One region of the Pseudomonas sp. Pse1 genome, then DNA from elsewhere that is predicted to be linked to it. Evidence: riboswitches for the same ligand, from Rfam matches in the RefSeq annotation. Region 1 holds a riboswitch; each other region holds the start of a gene.
What was found. A riboswitch is a leader RNA that binds a small molecule or an ion and turns the genes downstream of it on or off. The one in region 1 is predicted to bind cobalamin.
Positions count from the first base shown of each region.

Region 2: linked by a shared signal. The riboswitch ahead of cobW (cobalamin biosynthesis protein CobW) and the one ahead of cobO (cob(I)yrinic acid a,c-diamide adenosyltransferase) in region 1 are both predicted to bind cobalamin.
Region 3: linked by a shared signal. The riboswitch ahead of NR126_RS09970 (ABC transporter substrate-binding protein) and the one ahead of cobO (cob(I)yrinic acid a,c-diamide adenosyltransferase) in region 1 are both predicted to bind cobalamin.

Region 1 covers NZ_JALJRO010000005.1:60,641-70,492, reverse strand. The annotation lists gene NR126_RS09475 (cobyric acid synthase) at 1-288, opposite strand, end outside; gene cobD (threonine-phosphate decarboxylase CobD) at 285-1,277, opposite strand; gene cbiB (adenosylcobinamide-phosphate synthase CbiB) at 1,270-2,178, opposite strand; gene bluB (5,6-dimethylbenzimidazole synthase) at 2,175-2,825, opposite strand; gene NR126_RS09455 (cobyrinate a,c-diamide synthase) at 2,822-4,132, opposite strand; gene cobO (cob(I)yrinic acid a,c-diamide adenosyltransferase) at 4,143-4,754, opposite strand; cobalamin riboswitch at 4,835-5,070, opposite strand; gene NR126_RS09445 (sorbosone dehydrogenase family protein) at 5,184-6,497, shown strand; gene NR126_RS09440 (class I SAM-dependent methyltransferase) at 6,500-7,162, opposite strand; gene NR126_RS09435 (C40 family peptidase) at 7,190-7,723, opposite strand; gene NR126_RS09430 (C40 family peptidase) at 7,962-8,588, opposite strand; gene hda (DnaA regulatory inactivator Hda) at 8,801-9,505, opposite strand; gene NR126_RS09420 (AI-2E family transporter) at 9,678-9,852, opposite strand, start outside.
Region 2 covers NZ_JALJRO010000023.1:36,004-45,855, forward strand. The annotation lists gene NR126_RS24890 (RidA family protein) at 1-198, opposite strand, end outside; gene NR126_RS24895 (DUF2790 domain-containing protein) at 378-629, shown strand; gene NR126_RS24900 (VWA domain-containing protein) at 644-1,243, opposite strand; gene NR126_RS24905 (ATP-binding protein) at 1,297-2,304, opposite strand; gene cobN (cobaltochelatase subunit CobN) at 2,325-6,158, opposite strand; gene cobW (cobalamin biosynthesis protein CobW) at 6,162-7,229, opposite strand; cobalamin riboswitch at 7,328-7,537, opposite strand; cobalamin riboswitch at 7,655-7,881, shown strand; gene NR126_RS24920 (CbtB-domain containing protein) at 7,978-8,169, shown strand; gene NR126_RS24925 (CbtA family protein) at 8,181-8,888, shown strand; gene NR126_RS24930 (cobalamin biosynthesis protein) at 8,885-9,298, shown strand; gene cobM (precorrin-4 C(11)-methyltransferase) at 9,430-9,852, shown strand, end outside.
Region 3 covers NZ_JALJRO010000005.1:160,904-170,755, reverse strand. The annotation lists gene NR126_RS09995 (SulP family inorganic anion transporter) at 1-1,024, opposite strand, end outside; gene NR126_RS09990 (HlyD family secretion protein) at 1,145-2,104, opposite strand; gene NR126_RS09985 (DUF3302 domain-containing protein) at 2,108-2,464, opposite strand; gene NR126_RS09980 (hypothetical protein) at 2,752-3,336, shown strand; gene NR126_RS09975 (MarC family NAAT transporter) at 3,343-4,014, shown strand; cobalamin riboswitch at 4,051-4,245, shown strand; gene NR126_RS09970 (ABC transporter substrate-binding protein) at 4,393-5,406, shown strand; gene NR126_RS09965 (iron ABC transporter permease) at 5,403-6,419, shown strand; gene NR126_RS09960 (ABC transporter ATP-binding protein) at 6,416-7,186, shown strand; gene NR126_RS09955 (pseudoazurin) at 7,204-7,641, shown strand; gene NR126_RS09950 (GNAT family N-acetyltransferase) at 7,607-8,128, opposite strand; gene NR126_RS09945 (OsmC domain/YcaO domain-containing protein) at 8,195-9,852, opposite strand, start outside.

The sequences.
Region 1 (9,852 bases):
GGTGACGGCGCGACCGTGGATGATCACCTGCGCACCGGTGTCACTGTTGGGCTTGAGCAGCACCGGGTTCATATCGGTGTGCGGCTCGAGGTGCGCGGCCTGGGCCTGAACCGCCTGGGCCCGGCCGATCTCGCCGCCATCGGCAGTGACGGCACTGTTGAGCGCCATGTTCTGCGGCTTGAATGGCACCACCGCAACGCCCTGGCGCGTCACCCAGCGACACAGCGCCGTCACCAGGGTGCTCTTGCCGGCATCGGACGTAGTGCCCTGCACCATCAATGTAGTCATGAGGCTTCCTTGGCGTAGGCAACAAAGGCGCGTTCGAGGCGCAGCCAGTCATTTTCGTCAGCCGGCAGGCCAAAACGTACGCTGCTGTTGTGACTGAACAGGCGCAGCAAGATGCCTTGCCGTGCTATGAATTCGTACAGGTGCTCGGCGCGCTCGGTGATCAGCCACTGGAACAACGCGCAACCACCGTGGGGCTTGAAGCCATGCCGTTCGAGGAGTTCGACCAGACGCAGGCTGGCCGCCTCGCTGCGCAGGCGTTGCTGCTGATGCCCTTCGGTATCGCGCAGGCAAGCCTGGCCAAGCACCCGCGTCGGCCCACTGACCGCCCAGGGGCCGACCTGTTCGGCGAGCAACTTGAGCAATTTGCGTTCCGCCAGGACAAAACCCAGGCGCACGCCCGCCAGGCCGAAAAACTTGCCGAAAGAGCGCAACACGATCAGCCCGACCTGGTTGGCAAAGGCCGCCAGGCTCAGGTGCGGGGTGTTGTCCATGAAGGCTTCATCGACCACCAGCCAGCCACCGCGCTGGGCCAACCGCGCATGCCAATCAAGCAAGCGCTCCGGGGTCAGGCTCAAGCCTGTGGGATTGTTTGGATTGACCACCACCAGCACGTCGAGCTTATCGAGGTAGAAGTCCACCTCCTGCTCCACCACTTCGCGCACGATGTAACCGTTGCGCCGCCAGGCCTCGGCGTGTTCGGCATAACAGGGAGAAAGCACGCCGACTTTGCCGGCACGGCGCAAGCGCGGCAGCAACTGGATGGCCATTTGCGAACCGGCGACCGGCAGCACCTGGCTGGCGCCGTAGTACTCGCGCGCGGCCTGCTCCAGGCCGTCTTCGGTTTCCGGCAAGCGTGCCCAGGCTCGCGGTGCGATTTCCGGGATCGCCCACGGCCACGGCGCCAGGCCACTGGAGAGGTCGAGCCAGTCGGCTTCAGCAATGCCATAGTGCAAGGCCGCCTTGCGCAGGCGGCCACCGTGCTCAAGCATAGAACTCGGCTCCCACACAGAGAATCAGCAACCATAACCACACCCCGCGCTGGACCAGTTGCCAGCCACGGTCGATCGAGTCGGCATCCGCCGGCACACCCTCGCCCAGTTGCGGACGCTGATGCAGCTCGCCGTGATAGATCGCCGCCCCACCCAACTCCACACCCAGTGCCCCCGCACCGGCAGCCATGACCGGCCCGGCATTGGGACTGTCCCAGGTCGGCCCCTGAGTCCGCCAGCACTTGAGCGCCAGACGGGTTTTGCCCAACACCGCGTAAGTCAGGGCCACCAGCCGCGCCGGAACATAGTTCAGCACATCGTCGATTTTTGCCGCCGCCCAGCCAAAACGCTCGAAACGTTCATTACGATAGCCCCACATCGCATCAAGGGTATTGCTCAGGCGATAAAGCACCACACCCGGCGCACCGGCCACGGCAAACCAGAACAACGCCGCAAATACTGCGTCGCTACCGTTCTCCAACACCGACTCAGTCGCCGCCCGGGCAACTTCGGTAGAGTCCAGTTCGCTGGTCTGGCGACTGACCAGATAACCGACGCGGTGGCGGGCTTCGTCCAGGTCGTTGCTGCGCAAGGCACGGGCCACCGGTTCGACATGCTCGCCGAGACTGCGCAGGCCAAGCGCGCAATACAACGCGAGAATTTCCACCAGCCAGCCGATATAGGGCAACCAGGACAAGGCCGTGGCCAGCAGGGTCAAAGGCACGACCACGATCACCCAGGCAGTGACGCCATGACTGCGCCAGCCGCGACCGGCGGCATTGAAGCGCTGCTCGACCCGATCGGCAAAGCGGCCGAACGCTACCAGCGGATGCCAGCGTTTCGGCTCGCCCAGTAACGCGTCCAGCGCAACGGCGGCGACACTCAGCAACGCCACACTCATTGACTCACTCCCCAGCTATTTTCATACAGCAGTTCGCTTAGCGGACGCGGCTGCGCCCAGCCCTCCAGCGCCAGCATCGGCGCTGAATAGAATTCGTTGACCGGTCCCAGGCACAACACCGCCAGCGGCTTGGCCCCCGCCGGCAAGCCGAGCAATTCGGCCAGCGCTTGTGGCTCGAACAACGACACCCAACCCATGCCCAGACCTTCGGCACGAGAAGCCAACCAAAGGTTCTGGATGGCACAGGACAGCGACGCCATGTCCATTTCCGGCAAGGTCCGGCGGCCAAAAATGTGCCGCTCACGGTCATCCATCAAGGCCGCGACCAGCACTTCGGCGCAGTCGTTGATGCCTTCGACCTTGAGTTTCATGAATTCGTCGGAGCGCTCACCCAGCGCCTCGGCGGTGCGCATCCGCTCTTCTTCCACCAGATTCTGGATCTGCCGGCGCAAATCCCGGTCACTGATGCGGATAAACCGCCAGGGCTGCATCAGACCGACGCTCGGCGCCTGATGCGCTGCTTCGAGCAGGCGCCGCAACAGCTCCGGCGCGACGGTGCCGCCGCTGAAATGGCGCATATCGCGGCGCTCGGCTATGGCCCGATAGACCGCCTGGCGTTCCGCTTCGGAAAACGCGTTGATGCTCATGAGTGGTTCGCTGTAGGCGCGAGCAACGCGGCGATCGCTGACGGATTTGAGGGGAAGTAAAAGTGTACGTAGGATGCGGTCATCCGCCCTTCACGGTAGACCGCTTCGGCACCACGCCCACCATTCGGGCTCAGGCCACGGGCAATCGGTTCAAGCGAGGTGCTGGTCAGCGAGTGGTGATAGGTATGCCCGCGCAACGCGCCCTCCGGCAACTCCACGGCTTGCAATGCCAGCGCGGCCAGACGCTTTTGCATCACCGCGTCACCGCTGAGCAAGCCGACCAGTTCGGCGCGTACGCCCTCAACGTCGGTCAGCGAGTCAAGCAGGTAAAGCATGCCGCCACACTCGGCGAGCAAGGGTTTGCCAGCGTCATGGTGAGCGCGGATAGCAGCGAGCATTGCGCTGTTTTGCGCCAGTGCCTCGTGGTGCAATTCCGGATAGCCACCGGGCAGATACAGGCTGTCCGCCTCAGGCAATTGCTGGTCACGAATCGGCGAGAAGAAACACAACTCGGCGCCCATCGCCCGCAACAGGTCGAGGCTCGCGCCATAGGTGAAGGCAAAGGCTTCGTCGCGGGCTACGGCGATGCGCACCCCGGCCAACAGCGGCTCGGCGGGGATCACTTCGGGCGCGGCAAAGGTCACGGCGGGCGGCAATGCCACCTCGCAACTGCTGGCCAGGGCGTCTGCCGCCGCATCAAGACGCAGATCGAGATCATTCAGTTCGCTGGCCTGCACCAGCCCGAGGTGACGGCTCGGCAGTTCGATGCCGGTCTCGCGGGATAACGCGCCATACCAGCGCAAGCCCTCCGTCAAGCTGCCTTCGAGCAACTGCGCGTGACGCAAGGTGCCGACCCGGTTGGCCAGGACCCCGGCAAACGGCAGGTCCGGCTGATAGCGCGCCAGACCCAGGGCCAAAGCGCCAAAGGTCTGGGCCATGGCCGTGCCATCGATGACCCCCAGCACTGGCACCCCAAAGTGCCGGGCCAGGTCGGCGCTGGACGGGGTGCCATCAAACAGCCCCATAACCCCTTCGATCAGGATCAGATCCGCGTCCAGGGCCGCTTCCCACAACAGGCGTCGACTTTCCTGCTCGCCGACCATCCACATGTCCAGTTGGTACACGGGATTGCCGCTGGCGCGCTCGAGAATCATTGGATCGAGAAAATCCGGGCCGCACTTGAACACCCGGACCTTGCGTCCCTGATTGCGATGCAGGCGTGCCAGGGCGGCGGTGACGGTGGTTTTGCCCTGACCGGACGCCGGCGCGGCAATCAGTACGGCGGGGCAATGACGAGGGTTATTCATGAACAGTGGCTCACAGCTCGACACCTTTTTGCGCCTTGATCCCGGCCTGGAATGCATGTTTGATCATGCCCATCTCGGTGACGGTGTCCGCCAGCTCGATCATTTCCGGCTTGGCGCCGCGACCGGTAACCAGCACGTGCTGCATCGGCGGACGGGCCTGCAGGTCGCTGAGCACCTGATCAAGATCCAGATAGCCGTGTTTGAGAGCAATGTTCAGCTCATCCAGCACCACCAGGCCGATGGCCGGGTCGCGCAGCAGCTCGCGGGACACGGCCCAGGCGGCTTCGGCGGCAGCGATGTCACGCTGGCGATCCTGGGTTTCCCAGGTGAACCCTTCGCCCATCACATGAAACCGCACCTGTTCCGGGAATCGCCGAAAGAACAGCTCCTCACCGGTGCTGTTGCGGCCCTTGATGAACTGCACGACGCCGCACTGCATGCCGTGGCCCATGGCCCGTGCAAGCATCCCGAACGCCGAACTGCTCTTGCCTTTGCCATTGCCGGTCAGGACCAGCAGCAGCCCGCATTCGTTGGGCGAGTTGGCTATGCGCTCGTCGATCACCGCTTTTTTGCGCAGCATGCGCGCCAGGTGACGTTCGTCGCGTTCGGGGGAATCAGTCATGGGGGAGCTCTCCGTTGAGGCTGGATAACGGCGGGCAGGCATGGAAATAGACGGCAAGAAGCCTGGCATCGCCCACCGTGATGCCGCTGGATGGATCAGGCCGGTCTCCGGGCTCATGAGCGGCCATTGGCCGGGCGCTGCGCCTTCCCATGTCGCGCTCGACACAGTGGCTGATGGCAGCACTTTTACTCATTTACCGTTGCGGGGGCAGCGCCGGGATCGTCGCCCGTTCTGTAGCAGAACGCGCCCTCACCGGCTTCCCTGTTTCACTCGATCGACCCACGAGTCACCGAGCACCTGAAACAAGTCGCGAAGGTTAGTGGGTTGGGGGTGGAGCGTCAATTAAAGGAAGCCGCTCTCTGACCGATTGAACCTTCGGCGGCGCGCCATCCTCTACCCCTCATGTGCGGTTATGAATGGGAGATCGGCATGCAAACGTCCCGCCTGACAGTTGTCCTCACACTGGCCGCAGTCCTGGTCGCCTGCGGCGAAACCGCGGTATTAAAAGTCGCCGAGGGCACTGGCCCCTCCCCCGAGTTGCCGGCACCGAACAAAACCTTGCTGCCCACCGTCAACATCGCCCCGGCCGTGGGCTGGAGCGATGGCGCCAAACCGACCGCAGCCCCCGGCACCCAGGTCGCGGCCTTCGCCGAAGGCCTCGACCATCCGCGCTGGCTGTACGTGCTACCCAATGGCGATGTGCTGGTGGCCGAAACCAACGCGCCGCCCAAACCAGACGACAGCAAAGGCCTGCGCGGCTGGGTCATGAAGAGAGTCATGGGCCGTGCCGGCGCCACGGTGCCCAGCGCCAACCGCATCACCCTGCTGCGTGACAGCAACCACGATGGCGTCGCCGAGACAAAAACCACCTTTATCGAAAACCTCAACTCGCCGTTCGGCATGACCCTGGTGGGCAATGACTTATACGTGGCCGATACCGACCGGCTGCTGCGCTTCAACTACGTCGAAGGTGAAACCACGATCAGCTCGAAACCGATGAAAGTCATCGACCTGCCAGGCGGCCCCCTCAATCACCACTGGACCAAAAATGTGATCGCCAGCGCCGACGGCAGCAAGCTCTACGTCACCGTGGGTTCCAACAGCAATGTCGGTGAGAACGGTCTGGACCAGGAACAGGGTCGCGCGGCGATCTGGGAGGTGGATCGGGCCACCGGCAATCACCGGATTTTTGCGTCCGGCCTGCGCAACCCCAACGGCATGGCCTGGGAACCAAACAGCAAAGCACTGTGGACGGCGGTGAATGAACGGGACGAGATCGGCAGCGACCTGGTGCCGGACTACATCACCTCGGTCAAGGACGGCGGTTTCTATGGCTGGCCGTTCAGCTATTACGGACAGCACGTCGATGCGCGGGTCAGCCCGCAGGATCCGGCCCTGGTCGCCAAAGCCATTGCCCCGGACTACGCCGTAGGCCCGCACACGGCTTCGCTGGGCCTGACCTTTGCCGAGGGCAGCAAGTTGCCAGCACCTTTTACCGAGGGTGCGTTCATTGGCCAGCATGGCTCATGGAATCGAGACCCCCACAGCGGCTACAAAGTGATTTTCGTGCCCTTTCACAACGGCAAACCCTCTGGCGTGCCAGTGGATGTCCTGTCTGGATTTCTGAACAAGGATGAAGAGGCAATGGGACGGCCGGTAGGCGTGGTGATCGATCAACAGGGTAGCCTGCTGGTGGCCGATGACGTGGGCAACAAGGTCTGGCGAGTGTCCGCTACACGCTAATGTCAGCGCTTGCGGCACAGCGTCAGGCCATCACCCAGTGGCAGCAACGACAGATCAACCCGCACATCATCCTTCAGCGCCCGATTCAAGGCCTGGATGGCGCGAGTATCTTCGCTTTGCGGATTGCTCTCCAGCACTCGCCCACTCCACAGGGTGTTATCGAACACCGCCAGCCCACCGGTGCGCAGCAAACGCAGGGCATGCTCCAGATAGGCCGGGTAATTGGCCTTGTCCGCGTCGATGAACATCAGGTCGAAGCATTCGCCCTGCCCCTCCCGCTCAAGTTCGGCCAAGGTCTGCAAGGCAGGCGCCAGACGCAGCTCGATGCGCTCGCTGAGACCGGCCTCCTGCCAATAACGGCGAGCAGTGGCGTTGTAGTCGCCGGGGATATCGCAGCAGATCAGCCGGCCATCCTCGGGCAGCGCCGCCGCCATACACATCGCGCTGTAGCCGGTGAAGGTCCCCACCTCGAGTACGCGCCGGGCACCCGTGAGCTTGATGAGCAAGGCGAGAAACTGCCCCTGTTCGGGCGCCACCTGCCAGCGCGCCATCGGCAGGGCCTGGGTTTCGTCACGCAAACGGCGCAGCAGCGGCGTTTCACGCAGCGAAACATCCAGCAGGTAGTGATAGAGGGCGTCGTCGAGGTTAAGCGTTCGTGCGGTCATGACCACCTCCGCCTACCCGGAAATTGACTAGGGATTGCGCGCCAGGTGCTCAGGCTGCAACACGCGCTTGGCACTCAGGTAGGCCCGTTGCCAATACGCCTTGGACAGACTGTCGAGCTTGACCGTTCCGCCCGTCGCAGGCGCATGCACAAAGCGCCCCTCACCCACGTAGATTCCGGCATGACTGACCTGGGAACCGCCGTTGGTGGCGAAGAAAATCACATCGCCGGTCTGCAGTGAATCCTTGCCGACACTCGGGGCCTGCATGCCGATCATTTCGCTGGTGGTACGTGGCAGGGAAATGCCCGCCGCATCGCGATAGACATAGCCAATCAGGCCACTGCAATCGAAGCCCGAATCCGGTGTGTTACCGCCCCAGCGATAAGGCGTGCCAACCAGGCCAAGGGCCCGAAACAGCACGTCGTCAGCGACAGGAGAAAAGGTTTGGGTGGGGGCGAAAACCGGCGCGCGAACCACTTTTGCAGGAGGTGGCGTGCGGCTGGCGCAAGCGCTGAGCAGCGCGGCGCAGACAATCAGTGCTAGGCGGGCCGACTTCGTCATCACAGAACATCCTGAACTGGCTGCGGCTTTCTCTGCCGGGAGGCTGAAAACAAAACCGCGTAAGCAGGGCTTACGCGGTTAGTTTTTAACAATAGATCAGAATTCTAGCGGCTACGCGTCAAACTTCAAGTAAGACTTTAAGTTTGCACCACAAAAAGAAGGGGTATTACCGAGGGAGATCGCTTTGTTGGACTGTGGGCGCTCTAACACAGGGGTTACAGCGCCTTTGTCCGCCAGCTTATTTGCGCGCGGTGACCGTAGTCGGAGCCATCGCCAGGGCACGCTTGGCTTCGATGAAGGTCTTGCTCCAGTAGCTGTCGCCCAGGCTATCGACCCGAACACCGCCACTGCGGCTGCTGCTGGAGTGAATGAACTGATTGTCGCCCAGGTAGATCCCGGCGTGACTGACACGACCGCGACGACCATTGGTGGCGAAGAACAGCAGATCACCCGGTTCCAGCTTGCTGCGAGAAACCAGCGGTGCGTCTACGTTGATCATTTCGCGAGTGGAGCGCGGCAGGTTCATGCCAGCTTCTTCGCGAAACAGGTAGCCGATGAAACCGCTGCAATCGAAGCCAGCTTCAGAGGTACCGCCGAAACGGTAGCGGGTACCGATCAGGGACATGCCACGTTCGAGGATGCTGTCGGCCAGGACCGGCATTTGATAAGGCTTGCTGCCCGCGAAATCGGCGAGCTCTTTTTCGGTTGCCAGTTCTTCCTGATAAAGAGCGGAAGACTGGGCGGTAGCCGAGTTTTTAGCCTGTTGCTGTTGGATATCCTGCTGGGACACTGGAGAGTGCGCAGCGCAACCAAACAACAGGGTGACGAGTGCGAGAGGCACGAGGGGTGCGAAGCGCTTTAGCATGGGCACGACCGTGGCTGAATGTGTAAAGAAGCCGAGACTATGCCTTCTATCATCCTCATTTGCAAATTCAATCGATTTAAATGTGACTTTGCCGTTTTGCCCTGACATCTAAGCGCTTAAGCCCATTTAATTTCCACGCGCGCTGCGAGGCCTCTCCGCCAGCGAGATTTTTGGCGCCTGGAATATGCCGAAACGCTCTGCAGGCCGCGGTTTTACCAGCCCAGGGTTTCTTTGAGGAAAGGAATTGTCAGCTTGCGCTGCGCTTGCAGGGAAGCCTGATCGAGCTGCTCGAGCAGTTCGAACAGCGCACTCATGCTGCGGGTACCGCGAGTCAGAATAAAATGCCCGACCTCATCAGTCAGATGCAGGCCGCGACGCGATGCGCGCAACTGCAACGCGCGCAACTTGTCCTCATCGGACAGCGGGCGCATCTGGAAAATCAGCGCCAGGGTCAGGCGCGATTTGAGGTCGGCCAGCTTGACCGGCAATTCGCGGGGCGACGTGGACGCCGCGATCAACAGGCGACGGCCGCTGTCTCGCAGGCGATTGAACAGATGAAACAGCGCCTCTTCCCAGTCAGCCCGACCGGCGACGGCTTGCAGGTCGTCCAGGCATACCAGTTCGTATTGCTCGAGGTTGTCGAGAATTTCCGTACCGCGATCGAGCAACTCGGCCAAAGGCAGGTAGACCGCCGGTTCGCCCAACTGCTCAAAGCGCAGGCACGCGGCCTGCAACAGATGGGTACGCCCTACGCCGTCCTTGCCCCACAGATAAATAAGGCTTTCAGTCCAGCCGGCGTCGGCTTCGCACAGGCGTTCGACATAGCCGAGTGCAGCGGCGTTGGCGCCAGGGTAGTAGTTGATAAAGGTAGCGTCATCACGCAGACGCACACCTAGGGGCAGCTGAATCGGTTTCATGCTGACTGAACAGTTCCTGAGGAACCGTTAGTGGCCTCTGTGTAAAGTTTGCAAAGTTTATACCCGTGACGCGAGCGGCACAATGCGATAGACCACAAGCAAAATCAAAGGTTTGCGTTAACCTGGCGCCCCGCCGTCAACGCAGGCCGCCCGTACGCACGATTAACTGTACCTATAACTCCGGGTCGTCGGCACCACTGTACATCTGCGAATCCTTGTACAGATCCTTCAAATGACGCACCAGCACCATGATGACCGCCGCCAGCGGCAACGCCAGCAGCACCCCGGTAAAGCCGAACAGTTCGCCGCCGGCGAGGATCGCGAAGATCACCGCCACCGGATGCAGG
Region 2 (9,852 bases), on a different contig from region 1:
GGCTTCTTCGAGGATCGCGATCAGATTGCGCAGGGTCTGGTGGGTCTGCTCGACGATGCCGCCGGCAATGATCTCGCCATCCAGCGCCGGCACCTGGCCCGACACATGCAGCCAGCCGTCGGCTTCGACGGCGCGGGCGAAAGGACGTGGCTGGCCGCCACCAGCGGTGCTGCCGGTACCGTATCGGGTGATGCTCATGGGGCTTTCTCCTGGCTGTAGATTCCGCTATAGCGGAATCGTGTTCGCGTTAACGGAATTAATCGAGAAAGTCTGCCATAAATCCCGATGCATTTGCTTGCTCAATCCGGGAATAAACCTCCTCGGGGTACGTCGTACTGGCGTTGAAATCCTTCAAACGCCTAGACAGGAACCCCATCATGAAAACCGCCTTGCTTGGCCTGGCCCTGCTCAGCCTGAGCCCCCTGGTCTCAGCCGCCACCGCCCCGGCACCTGCTGCAGAGGACTATCACCGGGGGATGCACCTGGATATCGCCCGGGTGATCTCGACCTCCGACTACGGGTACTGCGGGATCGGCACGCGGGAACTGACGTACGCTGACTCCCAGGGCGTGGTGCACACCCTGCGCTATCAGGCTTATGGCGATGGTTGCATCGATCAGGGCAGCTAGCCGTTGAGGCCGAATCAGTCGTCGATATGCCGATATTCGGCGTTCAACGCGCGAGCCAGAGTTTGCGCCCGACCGAGGCGGATCGGCCCGCGCTCGATGTCCACCAGCAGGCTCGGGCAGGCGAAGGCCGGCACCTCGGGCATCGATTTCAGCCGGCCATCGGTCAAGAGCAGGATGCGCTGCTGTTCGGCCGGATAACGCTTTTGCCGGCGCGCCAGCCAGGTCTCGGCCTCAGCCAATGCCGCCGATAACGGCGTCCCGCCCGCCGCCCCCAGCGCATCGAGCCATTCGCGCAAGCTGGCCGAGGCTTTCAGGCCTTGCACTTGCCAACGCGGTGCGCTGCCGCTGGCAGTGAGCAAGGCCAGCCGCGCGCGCTGGCGGTAGGCGTCGTCGAACAACTGCGCCAACAAGCCTTTGGCATCGCTCAAAGCGTGATGGCGGCGGGTCGAGGCCGAGGCGTCGACAATCACCAGCCACAACTCATGAGGACTGCGTGTACGCAGGTGAAACAACAGGTCGTCGCGCTGCCGGGGACGGCCATTGAGCAAGGTCCCTGGCCAGTTCACCGTGCCGCTGCTGGCGGCCTGACGTTGCCCCTGGCGGCCATGTTTCAAGTGCCCGGCGCGGGGCCTGGCATTCGCCCCCACCGTTGCACGAGGGCGAATGCCTAGGGCTTTTTTGGCCAGCTCGGCACCTCACGGCGAGCGCCGGTGGGCAGTGCCTGGGCCGGCAACTCGCCCCACTGGCCCTGGCCTTCGTCGGGCCGTGATGATTGGTTGGGCGAGGCTTGGGTGGCCGGTGGCTGGCTGTGGTTTTGCGCAGATGGGTTGCGTCGACGATGACGCAGGGCAAACTCGGCCACCGCGTCGATATCTTCCTCGCTGATGGCTGCAGCACGGCGCCAGGCGGCATGGGCGCGCGCGGCACGCAGCCAGACCAGGTCGGCGCGCAGGCCATCGACTCCGGCGGCAAAGCAGCGTTCGGTAATCTGCGCCAGGGCCGTGTCGTCCAGGGGTATCGCCGCCAGCCCCTCACGGGCACGCTGGCAGCGCTCGCGCAGTTGCTGTTGCGCTTCTTGCCATTGTTCGCAGAAGCCTTGCGGATCGCTGTCGAAGTCCAGGCGGCGACGGATAATCTGCCCACGCTCCAGCGGTTCAGTGTGACCGTCGAGGGCGACGTTGAGGCCGAAGCGGTCGAGCAGTTGCGGACGCAACTCGCCCTCCTCCGGGTTCATGGTGCCGATTAGCACGAAGCGCGCTGGATGCCGATGGGAAATGCCGTCGCGCTCCACCAGGTTGGTACCGCTGGCGGCGACATCGAGCAGCAGGTCCACCAGGTGATCGGGCAGCAGGTTGACTTCATCGACGTACAGCACGCCACCGTCAGCCTTGGCCAAGACGCCCGGGGAAAACTGCGCACGACCCTCGCCCAGCGCCGCGTCGAGGTCGAGGGTGCCGACCAGCCGCTCTTCGGTAGCGCCCAACGGCAAGGTGACGAACTGCCCGCTGGCCAGCAGATCGGCCAGGCCCCGGGCCAGGGTCGACTTGGCCATGCCCCGCGGTCCCTCGATCAGCACACCGCCGATTTTCGGGTCGATTGCGCTCAGGCACAGCGCCAGTTTCAAGGCATCGGCGCCGACCACGGCGGACAGCGGAAAATGCGGGACGTCAGTCATCTCGGCTCTCGTACTTGGGTTCAACTCTCTTCCTCGATATCCAGCAGCAGGTGTTCCAGCGCTTCGCGGTAGGCCCCTGGCTCCTGCCACAAGCCGCGCTGCTGGGCTTCCAGCAGGCGCTCGGTCATGTCGCGCAGGGCATGGGGATTATGCTGCTGGACGAACGCTCGGGTCGATGGATCGAGCAGGTAGGCATCCGCCAGCAAGGCGTACTGGTGATCGTCGATCAGCTGCGTGGTGGCGTCGAAGGCGAACAGGTTGTCGACGGTCGCCGCCAGCTCGAACGCACCTTTATAGCCGTGGCGCTTAACCCCCTCAATCCACTTCGGATTGGCAGCCCGCGAGCGAATCACCCGGTTCAGTTCTTCCTTGAGGGTGCGGATCTTCGGCAGGTCCGGCTGGCTGTGATCGCCGTGATAACTGGCCGCCGCTGCACCGCTGAGGCTTTCCACGGCGGCGAGCATGCCACCCTGGAATTGGTAGTAGTCGTTGGAATCGAGCAGGTCGTGCTCGCGGTTGTCCTGGTTCTGCACCACCGCCTGCACCTGGCTCAGGCGCTGAGCAAACTGTGTGCGCGCCGCCGTACCTTCGTCGGCGCCGCCATAGGCGTAGCCGCCCCAGTTCAGGTAGACCTCGGCCAGGTCGTCGCGGCTTTGCCACAGACGCCCGTCGATCGCGCCCTGCACGCCAGCACCGTAGGCACCGGGCTTGGCACCGAAAATCCGCCAGCCGGCCTGGCGCGCCGCCGCATCGGCATCGAGTCCGGACTGCAGCAGCGTCTCGCGCTCCTGACGCACCTTGGCCGCCAGCGGGTTGAGGTCATCCGGCTCGTCCAGCGCGGCCACCGCTTGCACGGCGGCGTCGAACAGGCGGATCAGGTTGGCGAAGGCATCGCGGAAGAATCCGGACACGCGCAAGGTCACGTCGACCCGTGGCCGGTCGAGCAGGCTCAGCGGCAGGATTTCGAAGTCATCGACCCGCTGGCTGCCCGTGGCCCACACCGGACGCACGCCCATCAGCGCCATGGCCTGGGCAATGTCGTCGCCGCCGGTGCGCATGGTCGCCGTGCCCCACACTGACAGGCCGAGCTGGCGCAAGTGATCGCCGTGGTCCTGCAGGTGCCGTTCGAGAATCAGGTTGGCCGATTGAAAACCGATGCGCCAGGCGGTGGTGGTCGGTAGGTTGCGCACGTCCACCGAGTAGAAATTACGCCCGGTGGGCAACACATCGAGGCGCCCACGACTTGGCGCACCACTGGGGCCGGCGGGGACGAAACGTCCGGCGAGGGCGCTGAGCAAACCGTGCATTTCCGCCGGGCCGCAGGCGTCCAGGCGCGGGGCGACGACTTCGCGCAGGTGGTCGAGGATGGCTTCGACTTCTACCGATGCAGACCATTGCAGGAGCGAGCCTGCTCGCGATGGAGTGTCAGGCGACTGCGATGTGTCTGATACACCATCGCGAGCAGGCTCGCTCCTACAGGTATCAGGGCTCAATGTCTGGGAGATGAGTTGGCTGGCAAACAACTCCAACCGCTCACGGCTATCCCCCGCAGTGCGCCAGGGCTCGTCGGTAATCGCGGCCAACACCTCCGGGCGCGGTCCGCTCCAGGGTTCGGCCAGGGCACAATCCAGCGGATCAAACCCCAGCGCAAAGGCTTTGCTCAACGCCCGCAACAAGCTCGATTGCGCCCCCCGACCATCCCCCCGGGGAATGCGCAACAACGCGAGCAAGGTGTCGATGCGCAAACGCCCACTCGGCGACTCGCCGAATACATGCAGCCCATCGCGAATCTGCGATTCCTTGAGGTCGCAGAGGTAGGTGTCCAGGCGCGGCAGCCAGATCGCCGCGTCGGCGTCGCTATCGAGTTGCAGCTCACGGTCAATGTGGGTCTCACGCACCAGCGCCAGAATGTCGCGCTGCAGTTCGCGAGCCCGCCGTGGGTCGAGCAGTTGCGCTTCGTAATATTCGTCGGCCAGCAACTCCAGATTGCGCAGCGGGCCGTAGGTTTCGGCGCGGGTCAGGGGTGGCATCAGGTGGTCGATGATCACCGCTTGGGTGCGGCGTTTGGCCTGGGCGCCCTCGCCCGGGTCGTTGACGATAAACGGGTAGATGTTCGGCAGCGGCCCGAGCAGCGCATCCGGCCAGCACTGCTCGGACAGGCCAACACCCTTGCCCGGCAGCCATTCTAGGTTGCCGTGTTTGCCGACATGGATCAGCGCATGGGCGCCGTAGACCTTGCGCAGCCAGAAGTAGAACGCCAGGTAGGCGTGGGGCGGCACCAGGTCCGGGTCGTGGTAGACCGCGCTCGGATCGACCTGATAACCGCGCGCCGGCTGGATGCCGACAAAGGTCAGGCCGAAGCGCAGGCCGGCGATCATCAGCCGCCCGTCGCGGTACATCGGGTCCGCGCTCGGCTCGCCCCAGCGTTGCAGCACCGCGCTGCGGTTAGCTTCCGGCAAGGCCTCGAACATCGCCCGGTAATCCTCCAGCGCCAGGCTTTGCTGGCAGGGGCGCAGGTCGATGCTGTCGAGATCGTTACTGACCCCGCCGAGCAGTTGCTGGATCAACGCGGTGCCGCTGACGGGCAGTTCGACCGGCAGCGGATAGCCTTGCTCCTGCAGCGCTCGCAGAATATTCAAGGCCGCTGCCGGGGTGTCCAGGCCGACACCGTTGCCAATGCGTCCATCGCGAGTCGGATAGTTGGCAAGAATCAGCGCCACCCGTTTCTCGCCGTTCGGCACGCGCGCCAACTCGGCCCAGCGCCGGGCCAGTTCGGCGACGAAATCCATGCGTTCGGGGTGCGCCCGGTAACAGACCACATCGCACTGGCTGCGCTCGCTGCGCCAGGCCAGGTCCTTGAAGCTGATGGGCCGACTGATGATCCGCCCATCCAGTTCCGGCAAGGCGATGTGCATCGCCAGGTCACGCGGGCCGAGCCCCTGTTCGCTGGCACTCCAGCCCGGCTCGTTGTCTTGGGCACAGATCGCCTGGATCACCGGGATATCGCGGCGGAACGGCCGCAGGTGCGGCGCCTCGGGGCTGGACTGGGCAAAGCCGGTGGTGTTGAGAATCAGCGCGGCCTGCACCTCGTCCAGCCAGTCTTCGACGACCGTCAGGCAGCCGGGCTCCTTGAGGCTGGCGACGGCGATTGGCAAGGGATTGAGTCCGGCCACCTGCAAGCGCTGGCAGAACACATCGACGAACGCGGTGTTGGCCGCCTGCAAGTGCGAGCGGTAGAACAGCAGCGCCGCCACTGGCTGACCGGGCCGCCAGTCGGCTTGCCAATCGGTCAGGTTAGGATGGGCGTGATGCGGATGATAGATCGCCGTGCGTGGCAGCACTTGCGGCTCGCCCCAGGCATAGTCGCGGCCAAGCCAGCGACTGGCCAGGCAGCGATACAGCTCCAGAGCATTGTGCTTGCCGCCCTGACGCAGGAAGTGCCAGAGCCGCTCGCGGTCTTCCGCCGGCACGGTGCTCAAGTCGCTGAGCTCCGGGTCGGGACGGTCGTCGCCCGGCACCAGAATCAGTTGCACACCGCGCTGCGCCAGTTCGATCAGGCGCTCGACGCCGTAGCGCCAATAGGCGATCCCGCCATGCAGCGAGATCAGGATCACCTTGGCGTGGCGCAGCACCTGATCGACATACAGGTCGACCGAGGCGTGATTCTGCACCTGCATCGGGTTGGCCAGGCGTAGGCTCGGGTAGTCCCCGGGCAGTTGCTGCGCCGCCTCGGCCAGCAGCGCCAGGCTGGAGTCACCGCTGCACAGGATCACCAGCTCGGCGGGGGTTTGCCCGAGATCGGCAATGTTGTCCTCGGAGACGAATCCGCCGGGCTGGGTCCTGAGCAGGTGCATGGATCAGACGCTGAGGGCGGCGCGCAGTTGCGCTTCGAGCAAGGCCGCGTCCAGTTCCTGGCCGATCAGCACCAGGCGCGTGATGCGCGCTTCTTCGGCGCCCCACTGACGGTCGAAGTGCTTGTCGAAACGAGTGCCCACGCCCTGGATCAGCAGGCGCATCGGTTTGTTCGGGATCGCCGCGAAACCCTTGACCCGCAGGATGCCGTGCTGCACCACCAGTTGGGTCAGGGCATCGAGCAGCAGGCTTTCATCGGCTTGCGGCAGTTCGATGGAGATCGAATCGAAGGCGTCGTGATCGTGGTCTTCATGATCGTCGCCGTCATGGTGGTGATCGTGGTGGCTGTGGCGGCTGTCGATGTGTTCTTCGGAGCCGGCACCCAGGCCGATCAGCACGTCCAGCGGCACGCGACCGCTGCTGGCCTCGATGATTTTCACCGCCGGCGGCAGTTCCTCGGCGACTTCCAGGCGCACTCGGGCCAGGTCTTCGGGGTTGATCAGGTCGGTCTTGTTGAGGATCACCAAGTCGGCGCTGGCCAGTTGGTCAGCGAACAGTTCGTGCAGCGGCGACTCGTGGTCAAGGTTCGGGTCGAGCTTGCGCTGGGCGTCAACCTGGTCAGGGAAGGCGGCGAAGGTGCCGGCGGCGACGGCCGGGCTGTCGACCACGGTAATAACCGCGTCAACCGTGCAGGCGCTGCGGATTTCCGGCCACTGGAAAGCCTGGACCAGCGGCTTGGGCAGGGCCAGGCCAGAGGTTTCGATGAGGATGTGGTCGAGGTCGCCACGGCGCGCCACCAGCTCGCGCATCACCGGGAAGAATTCTTCCTGGACGGTGCAGCACAGGCAACCGTTGGCCAACTCGTAGACCCGGCCGCTGGCTTCTTCTTCGGTGCAGCCGATGGAGCACTGCTTGAGGATTTCGCCGTCGATGCCCAGCTCGCCAAATTCGTTGACGATCACCGCGATGCGCCGGCCCTGGGCGTTGTCGAGCATGTGCCGCAGCAAGGTGGTTTTGCCCGAGCCAAGGAAGCCGGTAACGATGGTGACGGGGAGTTTGGCCAGTGTTTTCATCGGATGCCCTTTGGCAAGGTGGCGGGCATACGGGACGAGAACCAGCGACGCAGACGCGCGCGGGAGCAGTTCGCCACCGGATCACCCCGCCCGGTTGTAGTGAGAATCTGGATCGAGGCAGGTCTCCTGGCTGACGGTGGGCCGGTCTTTCGACTGGCGATTACTGCGCCTTCCCGCCGCTCGGAAGAGCGTGCAGTGGCCTGGCAGCAACGACACCGTTCACAGTTGCGGGGGCAGCCGCGGCATCGACCGCGTTCCCTTCTTAGCTTCGGCGCAGGGGCCGAAGAACCTCGAAGGTGCAAGGCTACGCATCGTACTGGGCTCGGTCAATGGTTCTGGTGACCGCAAATCCATTGTGGGAGCGAGCCTGCTCGCGAAGGGGTCAACTCGGTATCAAGATTGACGCCAGCACCCGCCCATGCTCTCCTACACACCTTGTTACGGGTGCCCTTCACAGGGTGAAACGGGAAACCGGTGAATCATGAGCTTTACTTCAAGCCCATGTCAGTCCGGTGCTGCCCCCGCAACGGTAAGCGAGTGAAGAATCACAGCCACTGTGCCTGATGTACAGCATGGGAAGGCGATTCTTGAAGGTTTGGCCAACGCCAGCCCCTCGTGAGCCCGGAGACCGGCCCGCAATACTTGAATAACAAACCCGCGGTGGGCGGGCGCTGTTTCAGTTTCCGCGGCCTGCTCGCGGAGGCTTGCATGCGCACGGATCACCCCTGACTGACCAGAGGTAAGCGCCATGTCGACCATCAGCAGCACTCGCCACGCCACCGCCGCCGGCACCACCACACTGGGCCAACGCCTGGTCGCCGCCCTCAGCGCCTCGATCCTCGGTGCGTGCCTGGTGTACTTCGCCGGCTTCTCGCACATCGAAGCCGTGCACAACGCCGCTCACGACACCCGGCACAGCGCCGCTTTCCCGTGCCACTGAGACCTGCCCAGATGATCAAGCGTATTGCTCAAACCGCAGGTTTCAGCGGGCTGTTGGCCGCCCTTCTGCTGACCCTGCTGCAAAGCTTCTGGGTCTCGCCGCTGATTTTGCAGGCCGAGACCTACGAGAAATCCGAGCCCGCCGTCGAGCAAGTGCATGAACATGCCGACTCGGCGATGGCTGCCCACAGCCACGACGCCGAGGCCTGGGAGCCGGAAGACGGCTGGCAGCGCGTGCTGTCGACCACCGGCGGCAACCTGGTGGTGGCGGTCGGTTTCGCGCTGATGCTCGCCGGACTCTACACCCTGCGCACCCCGACCCGCACGTCCCAGGGCCTGCTCTGGGGCCTGGCCGGTTACGCCACCTTCGTCCTCGCGCCGACCCTCGGCCTGCCGCCGGAGTTGCCGGGCACCGCCGCCGCGGATCTGGCGCAGCGGCAGATGTGGTGGATCGGTACTGCCGCGTCTACTGCTGCCGGTATCGCCCTGATCGCCTTCGGCAAGAACTGGCTGCTGAAGGCACTCGGCGTGGCCATCTTAGCGGTGCCGCACATCGTCGGCGCGCCGCAACCGGAAGTGCATTCGATGCTCGCCCCCGAGGCCCTCGAAGCGCAGTTCAAGATCGCTTCGCAGCTGACCAACGTGGCGTTCTGGCTGGCCCTTGGGCTGATCAGTGCCTGGTTGTTCCGGCGCAAAAGCGCAGGCCACTATCAGGCATGAGTGAAACGCGCGCAGCGCCGACCCTGGTGGTCGGCCTGGGCTGCCAACGCGGCTGCCCGGCCAGCACGCTGCGCGCGTTACTCGACCAGGCCTTGCAGGCACAGCGGATCGATCTGCAATCGATCACGGCGCTGGCGAGCATCGACCTGAAACGTGATGAACCCGGGCTTATCGAACTGGCTGAGCAACTGGGCTTGCCCCTGACCGTGTTCAGCAGCGAGCAATTGTCCGCTTACGAAGCACGGCTTAGCCACCAGTCCCAGATCGCTTTCGAGCGCACGGGTTGTTACGGCGTCGCCGAAAGCGCTGCCCTCGCCCTTGCCGAAGCACTGGCCCAGGCGCCAGCGACCTTGCTGATTTCCCGACAGAAGTATGCGCAAGCGACCTTTGCGTTGGCGTGTGCCGGATAATGGGCAATACCCCGCACACCTGTAGGAGCGAGCGAGTTCCTGCGTTAGCCCCCTTCAATTCTTGCGATAATTCCCTTTTCATCATGAGCATCGCTCATCTGCCCCTTCCCTAGAACCCTCAGGAGCCGGCCATGACCGTCTACTTCATCGGCGCCGGCCCCGGCGATCCGGAACTGATCACCGTCAAGGGCCAGCGGCTGATCCGCAGTTGCCCGGTGATCATCTACGCCGGCTCGCTGGTGCCGGCTGCCGCGCTTGAAGGCCACCAGGCCGAACACGTGATCAACAGCGCCGAACTGCACCTGGAACAGATCATCGAGCTGATCCGCGTGGCTCACGTCCAGGGCCAGGATGTGGCCCGCGTGCATTCCGGCGACCCGAGCCTGTACGGCGCCATCGGCGAGCAGATCCGCCACTTGCGGGCGCTGGGCATCCCCTTCGAAATCATCCCCGGCGTCACCGCCACCGCCGCCTGCGCGGCGTTGCTGGAGGCTGAACTGACCCTGCCGGACATCGCCCAGAGCGTGATCCTCACCCGCTACGCCGACAAGACC
Region 3 (9,852 bases), 100 kb from region 1:
CCACCGGGGTCCGCGACGAACTGCTGCTGATGGGAAAGCCCTGGAAGAACCCGGCCGCCAGGTTGGCAAAGCCCAGACCGGCCATTTCCTGGTTGGGGTCGACGTAGCTGCGGGTGCGCGCCGCGTAGACTCTTGACAGCACGCTGGTGTCGGCGAATGAAACCAGCGCCACCGCGCAGCCACCAATCAACACCGGGACCAGGTCTTCGCGAGTAATCCAGGGAATGGCGAATGCCGGCAAGCCCTGGGGCAACGCGCCGAGCACCGAGACCCCGGCACTCGCCCCCAGATCCAGCACGCCGACAGCGACCGTCGCCCCGACCACGGCGATGAGGATGCCGGGGATGCGTTTGTTGCCCTTGAGCAGCAGGATCACCGCCAGGGTCGTGGCGCCGACCGCAAAGGTGATCCAGTTGCTCTTGCCGTCGACTATTGACGTGGCAATGGACCAGAGGTTGGTCAGTGGGCCTTCGGACTCGATGGAGAAACCGAACATCTTCGGCAACTGGCTGATCAATACGGTCAGGGCAATCCCGTTCATGTAGCCATAGCGAATCGGCTTGGACAGCAACTCGGTGATAAAACCCAGACGCGCAATGCCGGCGAGGATGCACACCACGCCTGAGACAATCGCCATCGCCGCTGCCAGGGCCACGGCGCGCTGCGGATCACCACCGGACAGCGGCAGGATGACGGCGAGGATCACCGCCGCCAGCGACGAGTCCGGGCCCAGCACCAGAATCCGGCTGGGACCGAACAGGGCATAGGCAATCAGCGGCACGATGGTCGCATACAGGCCATAGATGCCAGGCAACCCGGATGCCACCGCATAGGCGATACCCACGGGCACCAGCATGGTGGTCAGCACCAGACCGGCGAGGATGTCGTGGCGCAACCAGGCGATCTGGTACTCGCGCAAGGTGCGAAATCCGGGCAGCCAGCGGTTCCAGCCGGTGTTGACGCCGGTCTTGCGCACGATGCGCCCCGGCTCGGGACTTGGCGACGGCGAGTCCGCAAGGTTCATGGGTCTGGCCCCTAAGTGTGGAAGATGTGTAGCGCCCGTCAGCGTTGTTCAGGGACTTGTGAAGAATCGCGAGAATGACCGAGGGGGAGCCGACCAGTGCCGGTCTCCCCCCCTCATCTGTCAATGGAACGGGAAGATGTAGTTCATCCAGGCGGCCATGCGCAGCAGTATCTTGCGCATGATCGCCACATGGTGGAAGTGCTGGCTGTACAGCGCCGCCTGACCATATGAGCCACCGGGTAACAACTTGGCGTACTCCGGATAATCCGGGTCAGTGATCTCGATGATCACCGGCACCCGACCCGGTGGTGGCGATCCGGTGTAGCTGAGCAAGGTGCCGGATGGCTGGATCTGCCCCTCGCCTATCACACTGATGACATTCTTCACCTTACCGGTAAACACTCGTCCGGGAATGCCGTCGAAGGCGACCTCCGCCTCATCGCCCGGCACCAGGCGCAGCAAGCTGTTCTGGCGCATCCAGGCAGCAAAGTATTGGCCCTCTTCCGGGATGAAGACCATCGACGGACGCAGCGGAAACTTGGTCGCCATCATCCCCGCACGCAGCGAAACATGGGTCACGAAGCCCTTGCTCGGTGCCCGTACGGTGGTGTTGTCCAAATCGAACTGGGCGTTGTCGATCTGCCCCTGCAGGTCGTCCACCAGGGCTTGGGCCGCATCCAGCTCGCGCCGCGTACCGAAGTTGCGCTTGATCAGTTCGTTGATTCGGAACAAATCAGCCCGTGCGGAGATTTGCTGGGCTTTCAGCGACTTGAGGCGGTTCTGGAACGGCTCGGGGTCGATGCGAAACAGCACATCCCCGGTTTTCAGCGGCTCGTTGCCCTTGACCGGCACCTCGATCACCTTGCCCGTCACGGTCGGGATAATCGGCACCGAGACGAAGTACGAACGCGCCACCTCCGAATACGGGTGGTTGTAGTTCATCAGGAAGATCAGCGCGCCAATCAACACCACGCCGCCCAACACGGCGGTCGGCACCGTCCACTTGTTCAGGGGAATACGGAAAATCTTGAAGATTGCCACGCAGATGGCGGTGTAGGTAAGGATCAGTAATAAGTCCATGGTTTATTGCCGTCCTTCTATAGAAGAGTCATCGGACTGCGTCTTCCCTTCCAGGCGCTGCACGCGTTGGCGCAGTTCAGCCAGCTCCTTGACCAGCTCCGCATCGAGTTTCAACTGCTCGGGATCCGTGCGAAATCCCCAGCCGCGATCCTCCCGGTACAACATCGCCCAGATCCACAGGAACGGCCACAACGCATGCAGGGTGAACAGACTCACCCAACCTGCTGCATGAATGGCGTCCTGATGCGGATGTTTGCGGTGTACGGCAATTTCGTAGGGTATGTCGTGCAGCACGATAATCCCGTAGAACAACACGATTGCCGCAAAAAAAAGAATGCCCAGCGCAATGTAGTCGAGCACGACGCCCCCCTCCCGAAAAACAAAAACAGCGCGTACGCACCACGTGAGTGCTGTGATGGTCGACTGCGGTCGCTGCTCCGCGCGCGCCCGTTCGAAATCAGAATAGTTCAAGTTTAATCGCCTGCCCGGCTATCGCTCGCTGACTTAACTCAGTGAAATCGCAGATAGCAGACAGTCCCATGCAGGGCGAAATGCTCGGCAATTCAATCGATAAGGTCACCAGGCAAGTTGCCGAACACCGACTATTCTTGGGCGTGTCCGTCAGCTATCACAGGGAAACCAAGCTCATGAAATCCGTCAAATCCTTCGCCTTGCGTGTCGCGTTTGCCACTCTCCTGTCGACTGCCGGCATCAGTGCCCAGGCGGCTGATATTCCGTTGGGCAGTACCGCGATGGAAGGCCACTTCGTGACGAAAGTGCTGGCAGTCGATGCGGCGAATTATCAGGTCACCATCGAAGGCCTCAACAAGCAGCCGATTCCCCTGCAACTGACCGATCAAGCCAAAGCCCTGCCCAACCTGAAAGTCGGAGATAACGTCGACATCCAGGTGCTGCGCTCGGTGGCCTATGTACTCGACACCCAGGTGGGGGGTGCACCCAAAGTCAGCGATGAAGCCATGACCATTCGCGCCACCAAAGACAACCCCAATCCCGGCGGCGAGGCGGTACGCCAGGTCAAGGTCACCTCGAAGATTACCCAGATCGATTTGAAGACCCATGAAGTGACCCTGATGCCTCCAGAAGGCAAGGTCAGGGTGGTCAAGGTCGAGGACCCGCAGCTTCAAGAGCGCATGAAGAAGCTGCAGGTGGGGCAGACGGTCGAGGCGATCTACACCGAGATCCTGAAAATCAAAACCTCGACCAACCCATAATCGCCCATGAGTGATTTATTCAACGCGATTGCCCTGGGATTGCTGGCGTTGTTGCCGTTGCTCAACCCGCCCACCACCGTGGCGCTGTTCCTCGCCCTGAGTAAAGGACTCAACCAACGGCAAAAGAATAAACAGGCGCGGCTGACGGCCTTCTATGTCTTCCTGATCATGACGCTAACCTACTACACCGGCGAACTGATCATGGATGCCTTCAACATCTCCATCCCCGGTTTGCGCATAGCCGGGGGTGGAATCCTGATCGTCATGGGCATGAAGATGCTGTTTCCACCGCCCGCACCACCGACGACCGACCATGACGTCAAGGAAAAGGAGAGCTTCGCCTTGATCCCGCTGGCTATGCCCAGCACCGCCGGCCCCGGCACCATTGCCTTGATCATCAGTTCTGCGGCAACGATCAAGCACAGCACGATGTTCCCGGCCTGGGTGATAATGGCCGCCCCTGCGCTAATCTTCCTGTTCACCGCGCTGATCCTGTGGATCTGCCTGCGCAGCTCGGGGCTGATCATGCGCATAACCGGCGAGTCCGGGATCGACGCAATCTCCCGACTGATGGGCTTTTTGCTGGTGTGCATGGGCGCTCAGTTCGCCATCAATGGCTCGATCGAAATCGTCCAGTCGCTCATCGACAGCAACTTCCATCCGCCGCGCCTGCCCTAGTTGGCAGCCCGCGCATTTCCTCCCGGTGCCGTGATCGACTACCATAGCGCCGCCGGTCCCCCAGGGGATTAATAGGGAATCCGAAACACCACACCCGGTGTCAATCGGAACTGCCCCCGCAACTGTAGATGCCGAGCCCACTCCACAACTGCCACTGGATCATTTCCGGGAAGGCTGGGGTGCGGCAACGACGCATGAGTCAGGAGACCTGCCGGCCAAGCAAAATCACTAACCGGCGGGGTGTCCGGGAAGGACATCCCTGCTGCCCGCCAGTTTCCTTGTCGCGCGGTCTTGCCCTGTGTTCAACGCAGTGTTCGAGGGTGTGTTTCCAAACCGTATCCCTGCTGTTGCCTGTACGGTTCAAATGGAGATTGCCCCATGCTGTTGCCCCGCCTTTCGACCCTCGTTGCCGGTATGGCTCTTTGCGCCCTGGCCCAGGCCACCCCGACCCAGTACCCACTGACCCTCGAAAACTGCGGCAGCAGCCTGACCTTCCAGCATGCGCCCAGCGGCACCGTGACCATTGGCCAGGCCGGTACCGAAATGCTCTACGCCCTGGGCCTGAGCGACAAAGTGCTCGGCACGTCGCTGTGGTTCAACAACGTGTTGCCGGTGTACAAGGCGCAGAACGACAAGATCGAGCGCTTGGCGGACAACGATCCCAGTTTCGAAGCGGTGATCGGCAAGCGCCCGCAACTGGTGACGGTTGAGCTGGAATGGATGGTCGGTCCGCAAGGCGTGGTCGGCACTCGCGAGCAATTTCATGAGCTGAAAATCCCCACCTACCTGCTGCCTTCAGACTGTGAAGCCAAGGACAACCTGGTGGGCGCTGACGGTACGCGCCTGGCGCCGTTCCGCATCGAGAGCATCTACAAGGGCATTGAGCAGCTCGCCGAGATTTTCGATGTGCGCGAGCGCGGCGCCCAACTGACGGACGAGCTCAAGGCCAGCCTCGCCCAATCGATTACCAAGGCCCACGAGAAAAAGCACCCGCCGCTCAGTGCCCTGGTCTGGTTCTCCAGCGCCGACATGGACATCGATCCTTATGTGGCCGGCCACAAGGGCGTTCCCGACTTCATGTTGACGACGTTGGGCGTGCGTAACGTGGTCGAGTCCGACGAGGAATGGCCGACGGTCGGCTGGGAAACCATCGCCAAGGCCAATCCGACTTTCCTGGTCATCGCGCGCATGGACCGCCGCCGCTTCCCCGCCGATGACCATGAAAAGAAACTGGCGTTTCTGCGCAGCGACCCGGTGACACGCAACATGGACGCGGTGAAAAACAACCGCATCATCGTGCTTGATGCGATGGCCATGCAGGCCAGCGTGCGCACCTTCGACGGCCTGCAGCAACTGGCCGAGGCCATCGACCGCTTTAACCTGCCGCAATGACTGCGAGTCTGATTAGAAGCTTGTCGGCCATGGCGCTGCTGTTGGCAGCTGTCATCGCCGGCGTGGCCATCGGTGAAACCGCCATTGAGCTTCACGTGGTGTTCCAGGTGCTGGCAAACAAACTGTGGGCCGCCGGCTACGCGCTGGACCCGATCGACGAAGGCATCGTCTGGAATTATCGCCTGACCCGCGCCCTGGTCGCGGCGGCCTGCGGTGCCGGCCTGGCCACCTGCGGGGTGATTCTGCAGTCGTTGTTGCGCAATCCCCTGGCTGATCCGTATCTGCTGGGCGTCAGTGCCGGAGCCTCAACCGGGGCGGTGTTGGTGGCTCTGCTCGGCGTCGGCGCCGGCATGCTGACCTTGTCGGCCGGCGCCTTCGTCGGCGCCATGGCTGCGTTCGCCCTGGTGATTTTGCTGGCGCGACTCAGCGGTTCAAGCCGTGGCACTGGGCAAATCATCCTCGCGGGCATTGCCGGCTCGCAGTTGTTCAACGCCATCACCGCGTTCCTGATCACCAAATCGGCCAGCTCCGAACAGGCACGGGGCATCATGTTCTGGCTGCTGGGCAACCTCAGCGGGGTGCGCTGGCCGTCGGTGTGGCTGGCGGTGCCGGTGGCAGTCGCGGGTCTGGTGTTGTGCCTGCTGCACCGACGTGCCTTGGACGCTTTTGCCTTTGGCAGCGATTCAGCCGCATCACTCGGCATACCGGTGCGCCGGGTGCAGTTGGTGCTGGTGGGGTGCGCGGCGCTGGTGACGGCGGTGATGGTGTCCATTGTCGGCTCCATCGGTTTTGTCGGTCTGGTAATTCCCCACGCCGTGCGCCTGCTGCTCGGCACCGGGCACTCGCGCCTGTTGCCCGCCAGTGCCCTGGCCGGCGCGTTGTTTCTGATTGCCGCCGACGTGCTGTCACGCACCCTGATCAAGGGCCAGGTGATTCCGGTCGGGGTGATCACCGCGCTGGTCGGTGCGCCGGTGTTTGCGCTGATCCTGATCGGCCGCAGGAGCGCCCGATGAGCGCCCCCGTTCTGAGGTGCCGAGGTCTGTCCTTCAAGGTGCGTGACGCCGAGTTGCTGCAGGATATCCATCTCGATCTGCACCCCGGCGAAACCCTCGGCGTCGTCGGGCCCAACGGCTCCGGCAAGTCCACCTTGCTCAAGCTGTTGGCCGGCTTGCGCACGCCGTCAGCCGGCGGTGTGTGGCTGGCTGACCAGCCGCTGGAAAAACTTTCGCGCCGCAGCATTGCGCAACGCCTGGCGGTGGTCGAGCAACAGGCCGACACCGACGACGCGATCCGCGTGTTCGACGCCGTCGCGCTCGGCCGCACGCCCTGGTTGTCGGCCCTGAGCCCGTGGAGCCGGGAGGACGAGGCGATCGTCCGCCAGGCCCTGCACGATGTCGACGCCACGCACCTGAGCACACGCATCTGGCGTGGTCTGTCCGGGGGTGAGCGCCAGCGCGTGCATATCGCCCGGGCCCTCGCCCAGCGTCCGCAGATCCTGCTGCTCGACGAGCCGACCAACCACCTCGACATCCAGCATCAACTGACGATTCTCAAGGGTGTGCAGGCGCTGCCCGTTACCAGCCTGATCGTGCTGCACGACCTCAACCAGGCCCTGACCTGCGACCGCCTGGCAATCCTCGACCGTGGACGGCTGGTGGCGCTCGGTAAGCCCCTGGAAGTGCTCACGCCACAACGTTTGCACGCCACCTTCGGCGTACAGGCCCACTACCTCACGGACCCATTCGATGGCGCGCAGATCCTGCGCTTGCGCGCCACCTGATCAATCGAGGACTCGACATGCGCTCTCTATCCTTACCCTTGCTGCTCGCCAGCGCCCTGTTCTGCTCGGCCCTGCAGGCGCAAACTTTTGAAGTGAAAATGCTCACCCGTGGTGCCGCTGGCAGCATGGTCTACGAGCCGGATTACCTGCGTATCGAGCCCGGTGACAGTGTCAGGTTCATTCCCAGCCAAAGCGGACACAACGCCGCTTCGGTCGCGGGGCTACTGCCGGCAGGTGCTACTGCGTTCAAGGGCAAAATCAATCAGGAGATCGAGCAGGTTTTCGACATCCCTGGCCTGTATGGCATCCAATGCACCCCGCATCTGGCCATGGGCATGGTGATGCTGATCCAGGTCGGTCCAACCACCGCCCAGCCAGCCGAAATCCCGTCAGCCTTGCCAAAGCGTGCCACCGAGCGTTTCAGCCGTCTGTTGCAGCACCAGCAGGCTCAATAGTCGCCAGTTGGAATTCCATATGGGTGGTCTGCCACAGCGGATCAGCCTCGACATCGATGATCGCGAAGCCCTGGCGAATCCAGAAATCAATGGCGCCGGGAAGGAAGGGATGGGTGTGCAGGTAGACCACCTGCACGCCGTCCGCCTGGGCCAGGGCCAGCAAGGCGCGGTACAGCTGCGCCGCCAGACCGACTCGTCGGTGAGCCGGCAGGACGAACAGCCGAACCACCTCGACCACTTTGCGGCCGCGATAATCCAGCTGGGGGAAACGTCCGTCGTACGGCAGGTAGCCGATCGTGGCGACGATCAGCCCGTCGACCCGCGCCACCAGAAACCGCCCGTCACCGCGCAGATAGACCGCCTCGAAATGCGCCAGATCAGCCGGCAGGCCGCTGGCGCTGAGCTTGGGAAACAACTCGGCGCGGACCTGTTGAACGAAGGTCAGGACCTCGGGGATTTCTGTGGCGGTGACAGGGTGAAATTTCAAAATGCTATTCCTGTTTCTGACACACCGCAGAGCCCCCAGTCGCTTGCAAGCCAGCGCCTACAGCCGTCAAACACCCGCGACTTTGGCCCGTGCCGCATGCAGTTTCTTGTAGCTGTCGATCAACCGCAGGTGCCGATCCAGCCCTTCGAGCTTCATGCTGGTTGGCGTCAGGCCATGGAAGCGCACGCTGCCGTTGACCGAACCAATCGCCGCGTCCATTCGCTCGTTGCCAAACATACGACGGAAGTTGACCTCGTAGTCCGCCAGCTCCAGGTCTTCGTCCAACTCCATCTCCAGCACTGCGTTCACTGCCTGGTAGAACAGGCCGCGCTCGACGGTGTTGTCGTTGTACTGCAGGAAGGCTTCCACCGCGTCCTTCGCCTCTTCGAACTGTTGCAGGGCGAGGTAGATCAGCAGTTTCAGCTCGAGGATGGTCAACTGGCCCCAGGCCGTGTTGTCGTCGAACTCGATACCGATCAGGGTGGTGATGTCGGTGTAATCGTCCAGCTCGCTTTCCACCAGGCGCTCACCCAGGGCCTTCAGCTCGGCGTCGTCGAGGCTGTGCAGATTGAGGATGTCGGCACGGAAGAACAGCGCCTTGTTGGTGTTGTCCCAGATCAGGTCGTCCAACGGATAGATTTCCGAATAGTCCGGCACCAGGATCCGGCAGGCCGTGGCACCGAAGTGCTCATACACCGCCATGTACACCTGCTTGCCCATGTCTTCGAGAATCTTGAACAGGGTCGCGGCTTCTTCGGCGTTGGAGTTTTCGCCTTCGCTGGTGAAGTCCCACTCGACAAACTCGTAATCCGACTGGGCGCTGAAGAAGCGCCACGAGACCACGCCGCTGGAGTCGATGAAGTGCTCGACGAAGTTGTTCGGCTCGGTCACCGCGTGGCCTTCGAAGGTCGGCAGCGGCAAATCGTTCAAGCCCTCGAAACTGCGGCCCTGAAGCAATTCGGTGAGGCTGCGTTCCAGCGCCACTTCCAGGCTCGGGTGCGCGCCGAACGAGGCGAATACACCGCCGGTGCGCGGGTTCATCAGGGTCACGCACATCACCGGGAATTCACCGCCCAGCGAAGCATCCTTGACCAGCACCGGGAAGCCCTGCTCCTCCAACCCCTGGATCCCGGCAAGAATCGCCGGGTACTTGGCCAGCACTTCCTGCGGTACGTCCGGCAGGGCGAACTCGCCTTCGATGATTTCGCGCTTCACCGCCCGCTCGAAGATCTCCGACAGGCACTGCACCTGGGCTTCAGCCAGGGTATTGCCGGCACTCATGCCGTTGCTCAGGAACAGGTTTTCGATCAGGTTCGACGGGAAATACACCACTTCGCCATCGGACTGGCGCACGAACGGCAAGGACACGATGCCCCGCTCTTCGTTACCTGAGTTGGTGTCGAACAGGTGCGAGCCACGCAACTCGCCATCTCGGTTGTAGATCTTCAGGCAGTGCGGATCGAGGATTTCTGGCGGCAGTTCATCCTTGCGACCTGGCTGGAACCAGCGCTCGTCTGGGTAATGCACGAACGCCGCGTTGGCGATGTCTTCGCCCCAGAACTGATCGTTATAGAAGAAGTTGCAGTTCAGCCGCTCGATAAACTCGCCCAGGGCAGAGGCCAGTGCGCCTTCCTTGGTGGCGCCTTTGCCATTGGTGAAGCACATCGGCGAATGGGCATCGCGGATATGCAGCGACCAGACGTTGGGCACGATGTTGCGCCATG